3 regions of the Candidatus Jettenia sp. AMX1 genome follow, and region 2 is predicted to be linked to each of the others. Evidence: riboswitches for the same ligand, from Rfam matches in the RefSeq annotation. Region 2 holds a riboswitch; each other region holds the start of a gene.
The links. A riboswitch is a leader RNA that binds a small molecule or an ion and turns the genes downstream of it on or off. The one in region 2 is predicted to bind cyclic di-GMP.

Region 1: it holds a riboswitch for cyclic di-GMP, as region 2 does, so the genes downstream of both, FBQ94_RS06435 (PKD domain-containing protein) here and FBQ94_RS16960 (two-component system sensor histidine kinase NtrB) in region 2, are expected to answer to the same signal.
Region 3: it holds a riboswitch for cyclic di-GMP, as region 2 does, so the genes downstream of both, FBQ94_RS04070 (glycosyltransferase family 2 protein) here and FBQ94_RS16960 (two-component system sensor histidine kinase NtrB) in region 2, are expected to answer to the same signal.

What each region holds. Positions count from the first base shown of each region.
Region 1 is NZ_SZPP01000015.1:199,854-204,123, reverse strand. Features, by position in the region: partial or broken gene FBQ94_RS06460 (right-handed parallel beta-helix repeat-containing protein) at 1-41, shown strand, start outside; tRNA gene FBQ94_RS06455 (tRNA-Arg) at 393-466, shown strand; tRNA gene FBQ94_RS06450 (tRNA-His) at 511-587, shown strand; gene FBQ94_RS06445 (DUF433 domain-containing protein) at 1,059-1,289, shown strand; gene FBQ94_RS06440 (DUF5615 family PIN-like protein) at 1,282-1,662, shown strand; cyclic di-GMP riboswitch class I at 2,112-2,260, shown strand; partial or broken gene FBQ94_RS06435 (PKD domain-containing protein) at 2,470-4,270, shown strand, end outside.
Region 2 is NZ_SZPP01000079.1:2,176-6,445, forward strand. Features, by position in the region: gene aroA (3-phosphoshikimate 1-carboxyvinyltransferase) at 1-1,053, opposite strand, end outside; gene FBQ94_RS16960 (two-component system sensor histidine kinase NtrB) at 1,281-2,546, opposite strand; cyclic di-GMP riboswitch class I at 2,610-2,697, opposite strand; gene FBQ94_RS16965 (radical SAM/SPASM domain-containing protein) at 3,095-4,270, shown strand, end outside.
Region 3 is NZ_SZPP01000011.1:79,980-84,249, reverse strand. Features, by position in the region: gene FBQ94_RS04080 (NAD(P)H-dependent glycerol-3-phosphate dehydrogenase) at 1-477, shown strand, start outside; gene FBQ94_RS04075 (polysaccharide deacetylase family protein) at 1,002-2,057, shown strand; cyclic di-GMP riboswitch class I at 2,198-2,319, shown strand; gene FBQ94_RS04070 (glycosyltransferase family 2 protein) at 2,462-3,391, shown strand; gene FBQ94_RS04065 (ABC transporter permease) at 3,637-4,270, shown strand, end outside.

The DNA of each region.
Region 1 (4,270 bases), on a different contig from region 2:
AGAAAGCTCCTAAATTGCATATTAAGTACGAGAAAAAGTAAGTTCTTTTCCCAAAGTATAGTTCTGTGGAAAATGTAGGGAACAGACTGGCCTCATCTTTTTAAGATGAAGCTGGTCTGTTTTTATGATTAGAGAAGTGACTTGTGAATGAAATAATCAATACATAATTTAGTTGATAGCTTATCGGTTTTCAAAAAGCTTTATCATTTTCCTTGAAAAAGATATCATTTTTTGTATAATTTACCGAACCTGTATAAATAAGTTTTAAATTTACAGCACTTCTGATAGCAAACAGGGTAAATTTTGCAGGAATTGGTGTACAAAATAGACAGGGTTTCAAGCGTGATATTTTTATTTAAGCCTGCTGTGTAATGTTTTGATAAGCGAGTTATGCGCCAGTAGCTCAGCTGGATAGAGCATCGGATTTCTAATCCGGCGGTCGAGGGTTCAAATCCTTCCTGGCGCGTTGTTTATTACATAAATATTAAGTTTTTTCTCCTATAGAGTGTGGTGAGCGTAGCTCAGATGGTTAGAGCATTAGACTGTGGCTCTAAGGGTCGCGGGTTCGAATCCCGTCGCTCACCCCATAACATACTGATATCAGTCTGGTTTTCTTTGCTGCTTCTCTGGCATTACATTTACAAGCAAGATAGTTCATAACAAATAGCCTGTATTTGTCATATCTTGCTGCACAGACATCGACATGTTTCAGATGTTGATGAGTATTTTTTCATTTGTAACCATTTCCAGAGATTCTTTTTGCCATATTTATCACAGTCAGGAAACTTAACCACCACCGTATCCCTAGTACTGTCGGACGAAAGGAAGGGGAAGAGATAGGCCAACCTAAACTATATAGATCCAGTGCCTTACTCTATCCAGAATTCCCATTATCATTAGTCGGTAATAAGCTCTCAGTTTTATTATTAATTGCGTTAAGATTGCTTTCCACAATTCTTCTTAACAATATATACATAAATGGTTACAAGTGTTATGTAAAGTATGAATGTTAAATATCATTTTAAATTTGAGGAGTAATAATATAGGAGTAATAATAAATGAAGGTGTTTGATAGGATTGAGATTAATCCGCGAGTATGTAATGGTAAGCCAGTAATTAAAGGCACCAGGATACCTATATCAGTAATTCTTGAACTGATAGCAGAGGATAAGTCATGGCAAGAAATACTCGATGGTTATCCTGAGCTGACGAAAGGCGATATCTATGCAGCTTTGCATTATGCAAAGGTATCACTTGATCATAGTGAATTAGAAGAAATTAATGTCTAAGCCGTTAAAATTATACTTAGACCAAATGTTTCATGTGAATGTTGCCCAAGCTTTGCGTGAACAAGGATGTGATGTATTGCGTGCTTCTGAAACGGGCCAGGCAAGAGCGGACGACTATCAGATTTTAGAAAAGGCAATATCCGAAAATCGTATATTAATTACCCTTGATGAGCATTTTGGAGATTGGGCGGTATTACCACTCAGTAGCCATCCAGGGGTTATTCGAATTAAGGTGAATCCAACCACTTCCGGAAAAGTTATTAAACTTCTTTTGCATTTCTTACGCAAGAATCATACATCAGAACAATTTAAAGATCATTTAGTTATACTATCAGAAAAATGTGCAAAATGGATTCTAACTGTAACATATTAATAATAAAAAGCTTAAGAAAAAGGTACGACGAGTTCGAATCCCGTCGCTCACCCCATTACTCTTTTAATCAAAAGGGATCACGTTTGTGATTCTCATACCTTACAATAAAGATTCGCTCTCTGTGTCCATGCTTGTGAAGTTTATTGTACATCCCCTGGATTTAGCCAGCCTGATTTAAGTGAATCATAAGAGCTTGCCTGACTCCATTAACCATCCAAAATTATCTCCTTTTCAAGTAGTTACTATTCCTCTCCATGATAGTCTTCAAAATTAAAAATAAAATAAAATTGATTTTTTTGTGTTCTATGATATATTCACGTAAACGTAAAATAAATTTTACTTTGCTATACATCATTATATAGTAATGCTTTAAAATCATATGGGTAATTATAGATAAGGTAAACTAAAAATATAAAATTTATTTAGATTCATTATGAATGCGTAAAGTCTTCCGATAAAGGCAAACTCTGAGTAATCAGGGGGCGCAAAGGAAAGGGTCTTGTAACCGTGGACAGTGTTCGTGAACAGTGTCAGTATAAGTAAAAGACACTTACACCCATAACTGGAACGATGAAAATAAGATAGCCTTACTGCCGAAGATATTTCTATAAATATCTTTGCAGTAAGGCTTTTTTGTTTTATGGCCAGCAGGAAGAGATTTCTCATAATAACTACGTATTAATTTTAAAGTATTTATTATAACAAAATTATCACAGGATGTAGATAGAAAGTTAATGAAAAACAAACCAGTTTGCCTTTATTAACGACCAGGGTATTGTCATCTGATAAATTAAGGGGGGGATTTAAATGTGCTGTGCGTACTGGCGTAAAATTCTTTTAATCTACTCAATGCTCTTTGCTGTGTTTATTTCCCTTTTTTCACTCGTAATCAACTCAGCAACATTTGCTCTGGATACCGATGCTTACGTCAGCCTGGTTCGGTCTGTAGAGACTGGTTATCATAACATCCCAAACCCTGCGGGTCTTGCTTTCTCTCCAAGAGCCAGGAAATTCTTTATTGTGGATGCCCCCAAATCTGCCTTGCCTTCAGCAAAAATTTTCGACATCATGATGATGACTTCTTCTGGTGATTTGGTTAGTTCAGTTCGTACACAGATAACGGATCCTGTTAACATAGCTTTTGATAGCAAGGCCAATCGCTTGTTAATCTATCAGCCGGCTGTCCATAAATTGATTGCCGTAAAGGCTATGGCTGACGGCAATCTGGATCCTGCTAAGGTTACTAGTTTTGATGCCCGGAAGTTTGGTCTTCGGAGGCCTAACGGTATGACTATTGACCCGTCCAGCGGAGGTCTTTTTATCCTTGATAGTGCTGTGCCGGAAATTATCCATGTTACGCCAAATGCGGATCAGGGTTTTGATGATGCATCGATTTCCTATGTATGTTTAGAGCAAATCGGCATATCTGATATTCGGGGTATTGCCTTCAATCCTGCCAATGGCCATCTCTATATCCTGAGTTTTACTGAGAAAAAGCTGTACGAATTCACGAAGTCAGGAAAGGTTGTTGCGATACGTGATGTATCAGAATTTAATCTCAAAAACCCACAAGGTATGATTTTCGCTCCGAGTGGAGATCTAACGGATGATCCATCACAAATGAACCTGTACATTGCCGATTACGGTCCTGACAATAAGAGAAGCCAAAAAGCCCATGTGTTGAAAAATGCACAGACATATGATGGTAAAGAAAAAGATGGAAAGCAAATGCAGGGTAAAATTGTTGAGTTATCTCTTACTCAAACACCTGGTGTGGCATCTACAAGCAGCTCTTCCCTGGTGCAGACTATGGATCTCTCTCTACTTTCTCCACCCAGCCCGGATCCGGCAGGTATTACCTACCTTTTATCCTCTAATACGCTCCTTGTTTCTGATGGTGAAGTTGATGAAATGCCTATCTTTGTCGGTGTTAATCTTTTTGAAATGAGCCTGACCGGTAACTTACTGGATACCCTCAGTACAACATCTTTTTCGTTTGAGCCGGCAGGTTTAACGATTAATCCTGTTAATAAGCATCTCTTCTTTACTGACGATAATGTATGTAAGGTATTTGAGTTAGACCCCGGGGTTGACGGACTTTATGATACCTCGGATGATATAGTTACTTCTTTCAGTACGTCAGACTTCAGTTGTTTCGATCCTGAGGGGATTGCTTACGATAGCACACAAGGAGCACTTTTTATAGCAGATGGTGTGAGTTCTGAAATCCATCGGGTTGCACCGGGAGATAACGGTGTTTTCAATGGTGTGCCACCGACGGGTGATGATCGGGTGACACATTTCGATACGGCGATTCTTGGAGTGACTGATCCTGAGGGTATTGAGTTTAATCCGGATAATGGCCATTTGTACCTGATCGGTAAGCCTCCAAATATATTGGCTGAGATAACAACATCAGGTACCCTCAGGCGGGTGTTTGATATTTCTGCTGCGAATGCCCGGAAACCGGCGGGCCTTGGCTTAGCTCCCGGCAGTTTAGACCCCAATATCAAGAACATTTATATCGTTGACCGGGGAGTTGATAATGATCAAAATCCAAATGAAAATGATGGCAAAGTATATGAAATATCTCTGCCTCCAATTTCGC
Region 2 (4,270 bases):
GCGCAATTCATTCACGACAGCAGAAATACGGTCAGTTTCCTTTATACGCATATTTTTCACATTCCGTACCCGCGTTTTACCGCGGGCGAATACCGCTACAGATGCCAAAGTCTGCACCACATCCGGCATATCCCCCATATCGACGTCCACCCCATGCAGCGTATCTCCCTGCACCTCAATCCAATCAACATGCATCGTAACCTTACAACCCATTTCCTTAAGGACGTCTACAAAGTGAATATCTCCCTGCAGGGAATCACTTCCGATTCCTTCAACTCTAACCTTTCCACCGGTAATTGCCGCAGCAGCAAAAAAGTAAGAAGCGGCTGATGCATCTGCCTCCACCTCATAATGCATAGCGCGATAACGTTGCCCGGATTTGACGAAGAATGTTCTGTAGTTATCGTTGCTAACGTTTACCCCAAACTGACGCATTAATGCAAGAGTCATATCTACATAACGCTTCGAGACCAGGCTGCCTTTCACTTCTATAACGATATCCTTCTGAGCATAAGGAGCTGTCATTAATAAGGCGCTAAAGTATTGGCTGCTTAAATCTCCCTTTACAACAGCCGATCCACCGGATAATCCCTTTCCTCCGACGAGTACCGGCGGACAACCATTATGGTATTTCGAGCTGACATCTGCCCCAAGCTGTCTTAAACCATCAAGTAAATCCTGTATAGGCCTTTCCCTCATGCGCGAAACACCGTCTATCTCATAGACCCCTTTTCCCAGGGTTAGCATAGCAGTTAAAAATCTCATCGCTGTACCTGCATTTCCAATAAACAAATTTGCCTGCTTTACTGGAATAGTTCCGCTCTTACCGTATACCACAAACCTATTAACATTTTGCTCTTCTTTAACGGGTATTCCCAGGGTATTTAAACTAGATGCCATGTATTTAGTATCATCACTAAAAAGGGCATGAGAAATTATAGATTGTCCGTCAGCCAGTGCAGCCGTAACAAGGGCGCGATTTGTATAACTCTTTGAGCCTGGAGCCTTAACTACTGCATTGACTTTTCCTTTTATTGGTTTTATTTCGATCACTTTATAGCTTACCTATGAAAAATTTCCGTACTATGATATTTCGCCAGCACTGCTTTGGGGGGGACATGAAAATCTGTTCATCAATACACCCAAACGGTCCCAAAGTCCCTCATAAGCCTTAACCTATTCCTGATTAGAAATTTAAAACGAATATATTTTAGTTTATTTGAAACAACTATGCAATAGTATCGTGGATATGATTTTAACGAAGAAATGAAGAAAATCTGCTATGTCGGTTTGAATGCTGGCAGAACTATAATAACCTTGGTAAATACACCTTCAACACTATCAATGGCAAGCCTACCCTCATGGTCCCTGATAATACTGTAACTGATGCTTAATCCTAAGCCCGTTCCTTTACTCCGGGGCTTTGTGGTATAAAACGGTTCTACTACTCTATCTCGTATCCTGGCAGGTATACCCGTGCCATGATCATAGAAGGTAATCCTTACCGCCGGACGGTTGTCTATCGTTGTTTCTTCCCCGATAATCTCAAGGATTTTATTCTCATGCACCTCTGGATATTTCTGGTTTAAGGCATATCGCGCATTACTGATAGCATTCAGAAAGACTTGCTGTATCTGCTGAGGGTGCGCAATAATTTGGGGCAATTTTGGAGAAACGTCTAACTTTATCGTAATACCCTCTTTTCGCAATTGCGCCTTTATCAGGACAAACGTATTCGCCACTATCTCGCGGATGCTAACGATGCTCTTCTTCTCCTTTGAATCGCCAAATCTTGCAAAAGAAAGAAGACTGCTGGTTATGTTCGCTATACGGTTAGCCTCTTTGATAATCCGGCCGGCAATATCCCTTTCCTTACTTCCTTCGCTACTTTTATTAAATAGTATCTGGGCACAGTTAATAACACCGGTTATGGGGTTATTGATCTCGTGGGCTACACCCGCAGCCAGTTCACCTAATGATGCCAGATGTCTGGACCGTTCAGCTTCTCTTTGCAAGGTTATCTTTTCCGTGATGTCCAGAAATGCGCCTAAGATGCCAAGAACATTACCCTTTTCATCTTTTATCGGGGTTCTCACCATCCTGACAATCAATTCCTGTCCATCTACGATATATTTCTCTTCTCTGTCATCTGTCTGCCCTGATTCTATAACCCGCTTATCCTCAGTTCTATATTTCTCGGCAAGTTCTTTGGGGAAAAAATCATAATCGGTCTTTCCGGTAATCTCGTCTGGCCTGATATGGAGATCTCTGGCTAAATTCTCGTTACAAGACATGTATACGAAATTTTTATCCTTAGAAAATATTCTCTGAGGAAGACTCTCAAAGAGGAGCCGATATTTACTTTCGCTTGCACGAAGCGTCTTTTTAGCACGTTTACGCCTGATAATGTTACGGACAATACTCCAAAAGCCAACAACAGAGGGAATAAACTGTTTGTATAACCATTCTGCACAAAACCAGTTCTTTGTATGGAAAGCAAAAATAGGGATTGTTACAAAGAATTTCGAGACGTGAGATAATAACATGCCAGCACCCCTTTATAAAATTTGGCCGTAACAAACACAGCGGCCTATGGAGTGCTGTATTCGCCCGGCAACCCTGCTACCATATTCTTAATGAAGATTTAGGCCAGTGGCTTTGCGTCCCATCCTTTCGAATGGTTTGCCTTTATCAGGTTTCAAAAATTAACTTTATAGATACAAACGTTACGTTTAGCATTTTACATACCAATAAACGATATAGCAACTACAAATCGTTAATAGTGCTCAATATTTATCATATTTTTCATCTTAACATACGTATTGTATGAAATAGGTTCAAAAAATTTTACATGACAAAAATGTATCTTGTAGTACACAAATGTTCCTTGATACAGAGTATTCAGAGATATATCCATTGTTTTTTCTTTCTCAATTTTATATTATTTGCATAGAGCATTGCCCGATCTCAGATCTGCTTATCATAAGCAGAGAGAGAAAACTATTGTGCTCACAGACAGCTCATAGTAAAATTATCATGAAAGATTCATTTTTCACATTATCTTTAGTATTATCTATAATAAAAGGCTTTTAAAATGAATTACAAACCCTATGCAATCTCCTGGAACACGACCTATCGATGCAACTTGCGTTGCAGCCATTGTTACCTCGATACCAATGCATTAACCAGGCAATCCGCCAATGAGCTTAGCACTCAGGAAGGGTTTAAGCTTATAGATCAAATGGCAGAGCTTAATCCTAACTTGCTGCTAATCCTTACGGGTGGAGAACCACTATTAAGGAAGGATATTTATGATCTTGCCTCCTATGCCTCTCAGAAAGGGATGATGATAGTGCTGGGCACGAATGGGAATTTAATTGATGATGATGTGGCAAAGAGATTGAAACAAAGTGGTGTAACCGGTATTGGTATTAGCCTTGATTCTATAATGCCTGAAAGACATGACAAATTCAGGGGGATTTCACGTGCATGGGATGATACCCTCAACGGAATTGAGGCATGCCGCAGGCAAGGCATCGAATTCCAAATACAAACAACCGTCACGAAAGAGAATTTTCATGAGATTGCCAATATTATCGAATTCTCATATAATCTTGGTGCCAGGGTATTTAACCTATTCTTTCTGGTCTGTACCGGTAAAGGTCAGGAGTTGACCGATATTACACCGCAGCAGTACGATCAGGCATTGCACCAGCTTTATACTATACAAAAGAACTATCAGGGGAAAATGATGGTGGGAGCAAAATGCGCACCACACTACCGAAGGATTGTGTATGAACATGATACCACCTCTCCACTCATCAGGACGTATGCTGGCGGTTGTCCGGCTGCTACCCACTACTGCAGGATCACACCGGAAGGCGATGTTACACCGTGTCCTTATATGCCTAATGTTTCCGGAAATGTAAGAGAGAAAAGTTTTGTGGAGATTTGGAAAAATACCCCCGATTTTCAAACTTTGCGAAATACTGATCTGAATGGCAGATGCGGTGTCTGTGAGTTTAAGTACATCTGCAAAGGATGCAGGGCAAGGGCGCTTGCAACCTCAGGGAACCAGATGGATGAAGATGGATGGTGCAATTATATCCCGGGGAAATATGGCAATACAGTTATCCAATTAGCACCAGCCGAAACCTTTGGGGTTGAAGAAAACTTCACCATGAGCTGGAGTTCCGAGGCAAAAAATATCCTGAAACAAATCCCCTCTTTCGGACGGGGTATGGTCATTAAAAATGTTGAAGGTTATGCA
Region 3 (4,270 bases), on a different contig from region 2:
CCCGATATGATCGGTGTCGAGTTAGGCGCAGCGATGAAAAACGTAATTGCTATCGCATCTGGTATTTGCGATGGCTTGAGATTTGGCGATAATTCTAAGGCAGCCCTTATTACCCGCGGATTAGCAGAGATTAGCCGTCTGGGTATCATTATGGGAGCACAGAGAAGCACCTTCGCAGGACTTACCGGATTAGGCGACTTAATAACGACCTGTATTAGCCCGTACGGACGAAACCGCTGGGTCGGAGAACAAATTGGAAAAGGAAGAAAATTGTCTGAAATCCTAAAGAGTATGGAACAAATTGCAGAAGGTGTTTGGACGACAAAATCTGTTACAGCGCTTTCAAACAGATGGAACGTAGAAATGCCAATCACAAAAGAGATCTACAATGTACTTTTCACCGATAAAAGTCCGCTCGATGCGGTAAGCAATCTCATGATGCGCACTCCAAAATCTGAAGTGGAAGAGTTAATCTGAATATAGTCCTTGATCTTCCGTTTTCTCAGTTACCATTTTTTCCATCTCTTCAATCATTAACCCCTATTATTAAGCTTTCATTCCTTTGATAATGTATGCAATCATATACAGGGAGTATTTTTTTATAACGATTATGAGATATTATGTAAATATTTATGATATATCTACTTAAAAATAAATATATAAGATCTATGTATGTATATACCTACATAAAACCTAGAGTGTTTCCTTCAAACATAAAATAAATACCATTAGAATACCTCTTATGATTATCATAAGTATGTGTTGTTAAGTTATTTATAGAAAAAACTTATATATTTTCTTAAATTTTTCTGTAAAAGAACATTTTGGCAAATGTATTGCGCTATCAGGGCAGAGAAGCATTATTCCACTCCAGACATCACCGGAATTAATAAGTCCTGCAGAGATAATTCAAAAAATAAAACGAGAAAAATTCTCATCAAGATCTTATTTTTCGGAACACTTAGTATGTTAGAATAACAAAAGCATGAGGTAACATTATTATGATGATAAGCAGAATAAATAAATTACTACAAACTGCCCGGAGGCTTAAGAAGCTATTTGACCGAAAGATACTTATTTTGCATTATCATCGTATAACTGAAGAGCATTCAGATCCCAATTCTTTATGTATAACCCCACAAAATTTCTCTGATCACCTGGAGATTTTGCAAAAGTACGCCCGGCCAATACAACTACAGCAATTGATTAAAGCGTTCCATAATAAAAATCTCCCGCATAAATCGGTAGCAATTACCTTTGATGATGATTATGCGGATAACCTCCATAATGCCAAACTATTGCTGGAATGCCACGATATCCCGGCAACGATGTTCCTTACTACCGGATATATTGGAAAGATGTGTGATTTCTGGTGGGAGGAACTGGATAATCTATTGCTACAGCCAGATATGTTATCAAAGACGCTTCGCTTAAGTATGAATAAAAATATTAACCAATGGGAATCGAGTAAAGCAGTTCAGAGCTATCATGAGGACTATTGGAACTATCGCCGTTGGATGAATTGGGAAAAAGACGATCCTTGTGCCCGCCACGTCATTTATCTCTCCCTTTATGAACTGTTACACCATTTGTCAGAAGAAGAACAACAAGAGGTAATTGACAAACTGTTACTGTGGGTTAATATCAGGTCAACCGATACTGATCAACAAACTCCTGACTCTCTCTCATTTGAGGATGTATACGCCCTGGCACAAGGAAAACTTATTGAGATTGGGGCGCATACCGTAACACATCCAATACTTTCCACACTCCCACTGGCTACGCAACGAAAAGAGATACTTCAAAGTAAAGCGTATCTTGAAGAGATACTGAGCCGTCCAATAACAAGTTTTGCATATCCTTATGGCAGAGAGTGCGATTATACGGAAGAAACAGTCACCCTTGTGCAAGAAGCCGGATTTCATTGTGCTTGTACGAATGCTTCTGGTATTATTGGAAGAGATACAAACTGTTTTCAGTTACCTCGCATCCAGATATATAATTGGAATGGGGAAGAGTTTTCTCAGCAATTATCGAGATGGCTTAATTTCCAATAATACTATATTTTATTTGACATAAAATGCTATACTTGAATATAATTAATAAATAAGTATGTATAATCTGTTATTCCACACAAACAAGTTGCACTTAAAGTTTTGCGAGAAGACGTGGGATAAGATATACATAGTCAAAATCAAAACGACAAAGGCAAACCCTGAGTGATCAGGGGACGCAAAGTAAAGGATCTTTAATCATACTGGTAGAGGCGTATCATGATACGCCTCTACCAGTATGATTAAAGATAGCCCTACCACCGAACATGATAAATATATTTGAAATAAATCAGAGAACCTTACTCTGAGAATATTTGACTTAATATTCTCAGAGTAAGGTTTTTGTGTTTTAAGAGTGCGTGTAGGAACAACATCAAAACAAATCTTAGTTGAATGGAATATAATAGATGTCACAAGTTAGCATAATTATTCCTACGTATAATCGTGTTAAGCTTCTCCACTCGGCAATTACCAGTGTATTAAATCAGACATTTCAGGATTTTGAGATAGTTGTAATAGATGATGGTTCACAAGATAATACGCAGGAAATTGTAAAGAATTTTCATGATGAGAGAATACGGTATATACGCCATAAGGAAAATAAAGGAGAAGCCGGTGCCAGAAACACGGGAATAATAAATTCACATGCTGAATACATAGCATTCTTAGATGACGATGACGAATGGTTACCGGAAAAACTCCAGCTACAAGTTGATTTATTAAAAGATAGCGAATCCAAAGTTGGATGTATATATACGGGTTATTTAGTAGTAGATACAACGAAGGGAAAAATATTACGCCGAAGGATTCCCATAAAACGAGGAGACATTTATCACGATATATTTGTAAGAAATTATATTGGAGTTCCCTCTACTGTTATTCTCAGAAGAGAATGCTTTTACAAGGTAAATTTATTCGATGAGAACATAATCTTTGGAACCGATTATGATATGTGGATCCGGATTGCAAAAGAATTTCATTTTGATTATATAGAAAAACCTCTCGTTAAGTATTACATTCACAAAAATAGACTTTCTGCTAATTTGGATATACAAATTAAAGGATTTGAAACAATTCTGAAAAAATACAATCAATTTTTCACCTTAAATAATAAAATTTACTGTCATCAGTATATATATCTTGGCTTACTGTATTGTTGCACCGGAAATTTCAAAAAAGGAAGAGAAATATTTTTTAAAACAATACGGCTACGTCCATTTGGAATAAGAAGTTATCTGGGCCTTGCGCTCTCCCTTTTCAGTACAGATAATTTCAGGAGAATAAGAAATTTAATAGAAAAATTTCTCTTGTACCGCAAAAATCAGACCCCATTTTAAGACTAAAACATTAAGAGCCTAAATTTTGTAATGGAACACAAATTTATCATTTACCATTTTCTCCCAAATAATTTATAACAATAATTATCTTGATAACAAGATATATCTTTGATATACATTAAGTTAGGGTATTTCTTAGAATATCGTATTTTTACATAAAGATGTCTCCAACCGATTTAAATCTTGCTTATCCTTCTGAAAGAAGTATTTCTACCTTACATAAGAAGTCACACCATAGGAGTTCATTGGTCTACCACGTGGACTTACTATACCACCTCGTGCGTCGCGATTTTACTTTACGTTATAAACAATCGGTACTTGGCGTCCTTTGGTCACTTGTGATCCCCTTAGCTCAACTCATCGTACTAGTATTCCTCTTCGATATCGTTGTCCCACTGAAGATTGAAGCCTATCCGGTTTTTGTCTTCTGTGCTTTACTGCCATGGACGTGGTTCAGCACATGTTTGGGTTCAGCAGGTAATCTCTTTATTCATAATCGGGATTTAGTTCGACGGCCCAATTTTGCACCCGCTATTCTTATTATTGTGAATACCCTATCAAACTTACTGAATTATGTAGTAGCCATGCCGATACTTTTTGGCATGTTAATCTTTTACGGCAAAACTCTGACATGGGCTTTATTAACCCTTCCCCTGCTTATCCTCATCCAGGGCATTTTGATTGTTAGTCTTGGTTTAACGATTGCAACCCTGAACGTCTTTTATCGTGATATACAGCATATGATGAGCATGATGCTTATGCTACTGTTCTATCTGACTCCTGTTTTTTATCGTTCCCAGTCGGCTGTTGAAAATTATCGTATCTTGTACACGTACAGCCCGCTTGCAATATTAATCCAGAACTATCGGGCAATCTTTC